One region of the Kitasatospora sp. NPDC001664 genome, then DNA from elsewhere that is predicted to be linked to it. Evidence: riboswitches for the same ligand, from Rfam matches in the RefSeq annotation. Region 1 holds a riboswitch; the other holds the start of a gene.
What was found. Region 1 has a riboswitch for cobalamin ahead of ACWCYY_RS17585 (cobalamin biosynthesis protein). Riboswitches for the same ligand answer to the same signal wherever they lie in the genome.

Region 1 (4,745 bases):
GTGGCCCGGGTGCCGGGCAGCACCACCAGGTCCGCGTCGGCCAGCTCCTCGGCCCGGGTCGCCCAGCGCACCAGTACGCCCGGCTCCTGGGCCAGCGCGTCCAGGTCGGTGAAGTTCGACAGGCGCGGGAAGCGCACCACGGCCACCCGCAGCACGTCCTTGCCGACCGGCCCGCGCACCGCGCCCCGGTCCACCACCGTGGTCAGGTCCAGCGAGTCCTCGGCGTCCAGCCACAGGCCCGGCAGCATCGGCAGAGTGCCCAGCACCGGACGGCCCGTCAGCTCGTGCAGCATCCTCAGCCCGGGCTCCAGCAGCCGCGCGTCGCCCCGGAACTTGTTGACGAACCAGCCCGCCACCAGCGCCTGGTCCTCCGCCGAGAGCAGCGCCAGCGTCCCGTACATGGCGGCGAACACCCCGCCCCGGTCGATGTCGCCGACCACCACCACGGGCAGCTTCGCCGCCGTGGCCAGGCCCATGTTGGCGATGTCCCGGTCCCGCAGGTTGATCTCGGCCGGCGAACCGGCGCCCTCGCAGACCACCACCTCGAACCGGCTGCGCAGGTCCGCCAGGCACTCCAGCGAGCGCTCCAGCAGGTACGGCTTGCGCTCCCGGTAGTCCAGCGCGCCGACCTCGGCCACCGGCTTGCCCAGCAGCACCACCTGGCTGCGCGCATCCGCCCCGGGCTTGAGCAGCACCGGGTTCATCGCCGCCTCCGGCTCCACCCGGGCCGCCTGCGCCTGCATCGCCTGGGCCCGGCCGATCTCGGCGCCGTCGGCGGTGACGAAGGAGTTCAGCGACATGTTCTGCGCCTTGAACGGGGCGACCCGCACCCCCTGCCGGGCCAGCCAGCGGCAGATGCCCGCCGTCACGACGCTCTTCCCGGCGTCCGAGGTGGTCCCGGCGACCAGCAGCGCGTTGCTCACGTTGTCCTCCTCTTCCGGCCCGCACCGGAGATGACGGCCCGTCCGACCAGTGCGACGCCCAGCGCCAGCACGCCCACCCGGCGCGACAGGGCGCACGCCCGCTCGATGTCCCGCACGCCCACGGGGCGCAGCTCCGCCCCGAGCACCGGCCGGTGCTCCACGCGCTCCCCGTACTGCAGCGTGCCCCCGAGGCGCACCCCCAGGGCCCCCGCGAAGGCCGACTCCGCCTGCCCGGCGTTCGGGCTCGGGTGTGACGAACCGTCACGCCGCCACACCCGCCAGGCCGTCCCCGGCTCCGGCGCGGCCGCCACCGTCAGCAGCGCGGTCAGCCGCGCCCCCGGCCAGCCCGCCACGTCGTCCAGCCGCGCCGAGGCCCAGCCGAACCGCAGGTACCGCGCCGAGCGGTGGCCCACCATGGCGTCCAAGGTGTTGACGGCCCGGAAGGCCAGCAGCCCGGGCGTCCCGGCCAGCGCCCCCCAGGTGAGCGCGTTCACCACGGCGTCGGCGGTGTTCTCGGCCACCGACTCCACCACCGCGCGGGCGATCTGCTGCCCGTCCAGGCCGCTCGGATCCCGCCCGCACAGGTGCGGCAGCCGCTCCCGGGCCGCCGTCAGGTCCCCGGCCTCCAGCGAGGCCCCGATGGTCCGGGCCTCCTTCGTCAGCGAGCTGCCGCCCAGCACCGTGAAGGTCGCGGCGGCGGCCAGCGCCGCACTCGCCACCGGGCTGCGGCGCGCGGCCCGCCCGGCCAGCGAGGCCCCCGCGGCGACGGCCCCGACGCAGACGGCGGTGTACGCGGCACCCACGGCGCGGTCGTCGCGCCAGATCCGGCGCTCCAGCCGCGTCGCGGCCGTACCGAACAGCGCCACCGGATGGCCGCGCCGGGGATCGCCGAAGCGGGCGTCCGCCAGGTAGCCGGCGGCGGCGCCCAGCAGAAAGGGGGTCAGACGGCGCACGGTGCGGGCGAGTCGGCGTGGCTCCGGGCAGGCGGCATCAGTGCGTGTCCTCACTCAGGGTCCGCGCCCTGGATCGACGTAGCGGGGGCGAGAGTCTCCTGGCTTCCGGGTCGGACACACCCTCGGGCCTTCCAACAGCCGCCTGGGCGGGCCGTCGTGACCATGGTTCGAGCGTGCTCCCCGGTGACAGTGGCGGGACCGCGCCGGATTCGCACCGGCTTCCTCTCCTTGCCTCCGATTGGCTGAAAGATCCCACCACGCCCCTCGACCGGGCGTCAACAACGGTGGCGGAGGGGTTGGTCACACGGTTGTCCGCCCCGCCGTGCGGCGCGCCTGCGGCGGCGGCAGGCTGGCCGTGGCACGGCACCGTCGCCGTACCGGACCCGGAAGAAACAAGAGGGACGGCGATGACCGATCTCGGCAAACTCCTCAGCGGCCTGCTCGGCGGCAGCGGCGGTGGGAACGCCAGCGCGGGGAACCTGCTCTCCATCCTGCTCGGCTCGCTGGCCGCGAACGGCGCCGGGCGGGGCAACGGGCTCGGCGCCCTGCTCCAGCAGCTGACGGAGGGCGGTCTCGGCTCCCAGGCCCGCTCCTGGGTCGGCACCGGCGACAACCACCCCGTCACCGGCCCCGAACTCGCCGCCGCCCTCCCGCCCGGCGAACTCGAGATGCTCGCCCGCAACGCCGGCATCACCCCCGACCAGGCCGCCGACACCCTCGCCACCCACCTCCCGTCGACGGTCGACCGCCTCACCCCCAACGGCGAACTCCCCACCCCGGCCACCATCGAGGAGCTCTTCGGCAAGATGTGACGCCCGGGAGCGCCCCGCAGGGGCGCGGGGAACTGCGCGAGTCGGAAGGCGGTCCACCTGCAACTCAAGGCACGTCAGCCAGTTGCACGTGCTGCCGTTCCCCCACGCGCAGTTCCCCGCGCCCCTGCGGGGCGCTCCTCGCCGTCGTTATCTCCGAGCGGCCCTGGGTGATCACCCGTCAGTAGTGGGAGGATCCTCCAGCGCCGCGCCCCGGGCCGGGAATCCGGTTCGTGCGTTCAGCGGGTGCAGGCGGCAGCCGGGCCGCACCTACGGTCTGGGCATGCGCCGCAGACCGCCCACCCCCACGCCGGTCCCGTTCTCACCCGCCGCCGCGAGGGCCCACCGGGTGGGCCTCGGGCTGACGCCCGATCAGGTCGCGGCCGGCATGGCCGCGCACGGGGTGCGGCTGCTGCCCACCCACGTGATCGGCTGGGAGACCGGGGAGTACCGCCCGGACGAGACCGAGTTCATCGCCCTGGCCCGCGCCCTCTGGTGCCCGCCGGCGCAGCTGATGGGCACCGCCCCGTCGAGCCTGCGCGACTTCCGGGTGGCCCGGGAGCTCACCCAGGAGCAGGCCGCCCGCCGGATCGGCGTGGCCCTGCGCGTCTACGAACAGGCCGAGCTGACCGGCAGCTGGCCCGGAGACCCGGAGCAGTCCTGGGAACTCGCCCAGGTCCTCGGCCTCACCCTCCGGGCCTTCGCCTGGGTGACCAACCGTCAGGACGCCCTGGAGAAGTGCCTGCGGCAGTGCGTGGACGGCCGCTGGCAGAGCCAGGTGAAGCCGGTCGCCAAGCTGCTGCCGGTGCCCCGCTCCGTCCTGGAGAGCGTCCTCGCCGACCTCCAGCAGGACCACGTCGTGCCGATGCACTGGGGCGCCGCACCCGCCCCCGTCGCCGAGCAGCAGCCCGACGTGCCGCCGCTCCAGCGCTTCTGGGAACTGCTCGCGGCCCGCCCCACCGACATCCCCGTCTGACGCACCGTCCGCTCCCGTTCCCGTACGGCGGCACTCCGGTGGCACCCCGCTCCCGCCCCCGGTCGAATGGACCGCAACGTCCGAGACCCGCCCTCACACCCGGGAGCGCCCATGCGTTGGGGAACCGCGGCCATGGTGGCCGCCGCCGTCGTCGGAGCCGGTGGCGCGGCCGTCCTGCTGATCGGCCGCCGGGCCTCCCAGAACGTGGTGCGGCCCGGACGGCCCGAGCCCGGCAGCGCCCCCGAACTGCGGGTGCACGACCTGGCCCCGGGCGCGGTGGTGCTCACCCGCAGCTCCGCCACCGCCCTGTCGGGCCGGTACGCGCTGGAGTGGCCGAACGGCGGGCACGCCGTGGTGGGCGAGGTGCTGGCCACCGGGCCGCAGACCGTCACCCGCCGCCTGGAGCTGGTCGACGGCGGCTCCCTCGACCCCGGCACCAAGGTCGAGTTCACCCCGCGGGTGCTCACCGGTGACCCGCGTACCGCCCTCGGCATCGACCACACCGACACCATCGCGGCCGGTGAGCACGGCGACCTCCCCGCCTGGTACACCCCCGGCAAGCGCGGCACCTGGGTCCTGCTGGTGCACGGCCCCGGCGCCGACCGCACCCAGGCCCTCCCGGTCATCCCGACCCTGCGCGCCCTGGAGCTCCCCACCCTCACCGTCACCTACCGCGGCGACCAGGGCGCCCCGGAGTCGCCGGACGGCCTCACCCACTTCGGCGAGACCGAGTGGGAGGACGTCGAGGCGGCGATCCGGCTGGCCCTGGAGAGCGGTGCGGGCAAGGTGATCCTCTACGGCTGGTCCACCGGCGCCACCATGGCGCTCCAGACCGCCGCCCGCTCGGCCTTCCGGGAGTCGATCGCCGGGCTGGTGCTGGACTCGCCGGTGCTCGACTGGTCCCGGACGGTCCGCCGCGAACGCGCCCGGGCCGGCGTCCCGGCCGCCGTCGCCGAACTCGGCGCCCTCGCGGCCGAGGGCCGGGCCGGCGTCGACCTGGCCGGCTTCGCCCGCCTCGCCTCCGGCACCGACCTGCACGTCCCCACCCTCCTGCTGCACAGCCCGGACGACTCCATCGCCCCCT
Region 2 (4,745 bases), on a different contig from region 1:
GTCAGCGGCAGAGCGCCGCGTCCACCACCTGCTCCACGCGCTTCGCGGTCTCGGGGTTCGGGATGGTGGTCACCGCGACGTTGACGGCCCGTCCGTCCTCGGTGGCGCCGCCGACGGTCTCGAAGCCCGGGATCGCCCCGCCGTGGCCCCAGGCGAGGCCGCCGCAGGAGAGCGGTCGGCTGACCAGCCCGAGCCCGTAGCGGGCACCGGGGCCGATCGCCTCGGCGGGGACGGTGGTGCGCATCTCGGCCAGCTGGGCCGCGGGCAGCAGGCGGCCGGCCAGCAGCGCGCCGTAGAACCGGTTGACGTCGCTGTTGGTCGACACGACGGCGCCGGCCGCCCAGCCCCAGGACGGGTCCAGCTCGCTGTAGTCGCGCAGCGAGCCGTCGGCGGTGCGCTGGTACCCCTTGGGGTGGGCCTCGTGGATCGTCCGGTCCCCGGGAGCGGGGAAGTAGGTGTGCCGCAGGCCGATCCGGTCGATGACCCGCTTGGTGATCTCCTCGCCGAGCGGACGCCCGGTGACCTTCTGGATGATCAGGCCCGCCAGCAGGTAGTTGGTGTTGTTGTACTCCCACTGGGTGCCGGGGGCGGAGTGGGCCTTCTGGGCCAGCGCGGCGTCGAGGAGTTCGCGCGGCTCGTAGTAGCGCCCGGGGTCGCTCAGGACCGCGCCCTGGTTCACGTACTCGGGCAGGCCGCTGGTGTGCTGGAGCAGCTGACGGACCGTGATCTTCCGGCCGTCGATGCCGTCCCCGCGCACCAGGCCCGGGAGGTAGGTGTCGACGGACGCGTCCAGGCCGACCTTGCCCTCGGCGACCAGTTGGAGGATCACCACGGCGGTGAACGCCTTGGTGTTGCTGCCGATCCTCACCTGCCCGTCCACCGGCACCTTGGCCTTGGTGACCGCGTCGCCGACACCGGCGGTGTAGGTGCGGCTGCGGCCGTCGCGGCCCTTGACGGTCACCAGGGCGGCGGGCACGCCGTCGTTCTTGACCAGGGCGTCCAGGCGCTGCTGCACGGCGTCCGGCCGTGGGCCGGCGAAGGCCTCGGCCGGTGCCAGGGCCCCGGCCAGCACGGCGGCGGCGGTCGCGGCGGTGACGGCGGCGGCCACCCCTCGGCGGGTGGTGCGGCGGGTGGTGCCGCGGGTCGGGCGGTGCTGCTGCGGTGCGTGCTCGTTCATCGTCGGGCCCCTCCGGTTCGGGCGCCGGACCTCGTCCCGGCGCCCTTCCAGAGGACCATCCGACGGACCGTCAATCCGTCGTCGCCCGGGACGAGATGACCTCCGGGAACGTGCTCCGGGGGCGGGCCCGCCCCCGGGACCGTGGTCCTGGGCCCGTCTCGAAGCCGCTTCCGACATGCGGACGTGCGGGACAGGACCGGCGCGGGGGCCTAGGGTGGGGACCGCAGTCGGTTCGCCCTGACAGCCGGTCAGGTGCGTCGCAAGAGGGAACCCGGTGACGCCTTTCATCTGGCCATTCCGGGACTGCCCCGCAGCGGTGAGTGGGAACGACCGCCGTCACACGCACTGGGCCCGTGACGGGCCCGGGAAGCGACGGCCACTAGGAGTCCGCCCTGTCCAGGACGGACGTGCCCGCGAGTCCGAAGACCTGCCACTGCCCGCGTGCACCCCGCACGCGGTGATCTCGGTGACCTCGTGGGCGGGTCGACGGAACGGACGGGCACATCCTGGTGCCGCGTCCGCACTGTCACACCTCCTCGCCCGCGCGCCCTCCCGGGATCGCAGCGCGACTCGCGAAGGAGAGTCTCCGTGACCACCAGCACCACCGCCTCGCAGGCCACCGTCCACGGCTACCCCCGGCAGGGGCCGAACCGTGAGCTGAAGAAGGCGATCGAGGGCTACTGGAAGGGCACCGTCACCGCCGACGCCCTCCACTCCACCGCCGCCGAACTCCGGTGCGCCAACTGGCGCAGTCTCGCCGGCGTGGGCATCACCGAAGTCCCCACCGGGGACTTCTCGTTCTACGACCACGTGCTGGACACCACCGTGGCCGTCGGCGCGATCCCGGCCCGTCACCGTGCCGCCGTGCAGGCCGACCCGCTGGACGGCTACTTCGCCATGGCCCGTGGCAACCAGGACGTCGCTCCGCTGGAGATGACCAAGTGGTTCGACACCAACTACCACTACCTGGTGCCGGAGTTGGGTCCGGACACGGTCTTCGCGGCGAACTCCGCCAAGGCGGTCGGCGAGCTCCGCGAGGCGATCGCGCTCGGCCACAAGGGCCGCCCGGTCCTGCTCGGCCCGCTGACCTACCTGCTGCTCGCCAAGCCCGCACCCGGCGTGGCCTCCGACTTCCAGCCGATCACCCTGCTCGACCGCCTGCTGCCGGTCTACGCCCAGCTGCTGGCCGAGCTCAAGGCCGCCGGCGCCGAGTGGGTCCAACTCGACGAGCCCGCCCTGGTCCAGGACCGCACCCCGGCCGAACTCAACGCCGCCACCCGGGTGTTCCGCGACCTCGGCGCGCTGACCGAGCGTCCGAAGATCCTGGTCACCACCTACTTCGACCGGGTCGGCGACGCTCTGAAGGTCCTCGCCAAGGCCCCGGTCGAGGGCGTCGGCCTCGACTTCACCGGCCCGGCCGCCGCCAACCTGGCCGACCTCGCCGCCGTCGGCGGCCTGCCCGGCAAGCGCCTGGTCGCCGGAGTGGTGGACGGCCGCAACATCTGGATCAACAACCTGGAGAAGTCGCTCGCGACCCTGGCCACCCTGCTCGGCCTGGCCGACCGGGTGGACGTCGCCCCGTCCTGCTCGCTGCTGCACGTCCCGCTGGACGCCGCCGCCGAGCCCTACATCGACCCGCAGATCGCCCGCTGGCTCTCCTTCGCCCGCCAGAAGACCACCGAGGTCAGCCTGCTCGCCCGCGGCCTGCGCGAGGGCGCCGACACCATCGCGCCCCAACTCGCCGCCAACCGCGCCGACCTGGCCTCCCGGGCCGGCTCCCCGATCACCCACGACCCGGCCGTCCGGGCCCGGGTCGCGGCCACCACCGAGGCGGACGCCCACCGCGGGCAGGCCTACCCGGAGCGGGCCGCGGCCCAACGGGCCAGGCTCGCCCTGCCGCTGCTGCCCACCACCACCATCGGCTCCTTCCCGCAGACCGCCGAACTCCGCATCGCCCGGGCCGACCTGCGGGCCGGCCGGATCGACGCGGCCGCCTACCAGGAGCGGATGCGGGACGAGGTCCGCGAGGTGATCGAGTACCAGGAGAAGGCCGGCCTCGACGTCCTGGTCCACGGCGAGCCCGAGCGCAACGACATGGTCCAGTACTTCGCCGAGCAGCTCACCGGCTACCTCGCCACCCAGCACGGCTGGGTGCAGTCCTACGGCACCCGCTACGTCCGCCCGCCGGTGCTGGCCGGCGACATCTCCCGCCCGACCCCGATGACCGTCGAATGGCAGCGCTACGCCCAGTCCCTGACGGACCGTCCGGTCAAGGGCATGCTCACCGGGCCGGTCACCATGCTCGCCTGGTCCTTCGTCCGCGACGACCAGCCGCTCGGCGACACCGCCCGCCAGATCGCCCTCGCCCTGCGCGACGAGGTCACCGACCTGGAGGCCGCCGGAGCCGCCGTCATCCAGGTCGACGAGCCCGCCCTGCGCGAGACCCTGCCGCTGCGCGAGGCCGAGCGTGCCGCCTACCTCGCCTGGGCCACCGAGGCGTTCCGCCTCACCACCTCGGGCGTCCGCGCCGACACCCAGGTGCACACCCACATGTGCTACGCCGAGTTCGGCGAAATCCTCGGTGCCATCGAGGACTTGGACGCCGACGTGATCTCCCTGGAGGCGGCCCGCTCGCACATGGAGGTCGCCCACGAGCTCTCCGGAGCCGGCTACCCCCGCGAGGTCGGGCCCGGCGTGTACGACATCCACTCCCCCCGGGTGCCCTCCGCCGAGGAGGCCGCCGCCCTGCTCCGCGCCGGCCTGGCCGCGATCCCGGCCGATCGGCTCTGGGTCAACCCCGACTGCGGCCTGAAGACCCGCGCCTGGCCCGAGACCCGGGCCTCCCTGGAGAACCTGGTCGAGGCCGCCCGGACGGTACGGGCGGAGCTGACGGCCTGACCGCCCTTCCGGGGCGGGTGCGGGCGGCGCCGTGTACCGCTCGCACCCGCCCCGGAGGGACCGCCGTGACCCCGATCACGGTGCGCCCCAAGCGATCTGACACATCGTTGACGCTCTTGACCGCACCGTGGTCTGATGGACCGCCTTTCCACCCTTGGCGTCAGGGGAAGCCGGTCCGACTCCGGCGCTGACCCGCAACCGTGGACCCGCCCACCGGGCGGGTGAGCCGGAATGCCTGCGCCGGGACGTTCGTCAGCTATACGTGCGTCGTCGCGGACTACGACGCGGTCCAGACGGGATCGCCCGCTCCCCGGGCAGGCCCGTCGGCTGCGCCGGCACCCCTCGTCGACCGACCAGGGAGTCACCGTGAGGGTCAGCAGCAGGAGCAGCGGCAGGGCCGGTCGCGCGGGCGACGGCACGGGCGGTGGCGGGTACGGGGCCCGGAGTCCGGCCTCGGCCCTGCTCGCCAGCCTCCTCGCCGTGACGGCCGCCGCCACCGTGCTGTTCGGCCACCCCGGCAGCGCCTTCGCCGATCCGCCCGCCCGCACGCCCGACCTCGCCAAGGGCGCCCGCTACCTCACCGACCCGGCCCGGCTGCTCGACGGCCACTACCACGAGGCCTTCCCCGACTCCGGGTCCGCCGACTTCGGACTCACCCTGGACACCGCCT

Region 2: another riboswitch for cobalamin. It lies ahead of metE (5-methyltetrahydropteroyltriglutamate--homocysteine S-methyltransferase); the one in region 1 lies ahead of ACWCYY_RS17585 (cobalamin biosynthesis protein).

What each region holds. Positions count from the first base shown of each region.
Region 1 covers NZ_JBSFGS010000011.1:174,933-179,677, forward strand. The annotation lists gene ACWCYY_RS17580 (cobyric acid synthase) at 1-923, opposite strand, end outside; gene ACWCYY_RS17585 (cobalamin biosynthesis protein) at 920-1,876, opposite strand; cobalamin riboswitch at 1,946-2,127, opposite strand; gene ACWCYY_RS17590 (YidB family protein) at 2,161-2,688, shown strand; gene ACWCYY_RS17595 (helix-turn-helix domain-containing protein) at 2,969-3,661, shown strand; gene ACWCYY_RS17600 (alpha/beta hydrolase family protein) at 3,773-4,745, shown strand, end outside.
Region 2 covers NZ_JBSFGS010000010.1:29,480-34,224, reverse strand. The annotation lists gene ACWCYY_RS15815 (serine hydrolase domain-containing protein) at 2-1,177, opposite strand; cobalamin riboswitch at 1,388-1,626, shown strand; gene metE (5-methyltetrahydropteroyltriglutamate--homocysteine S-methyltransferase) at 1,766-4,075, shown strand; gene ACWCYY_RS15805 (prenyltransferase/squalene oxidase repeat-containing protein) at 4,442-4,745, shown strand, end outside.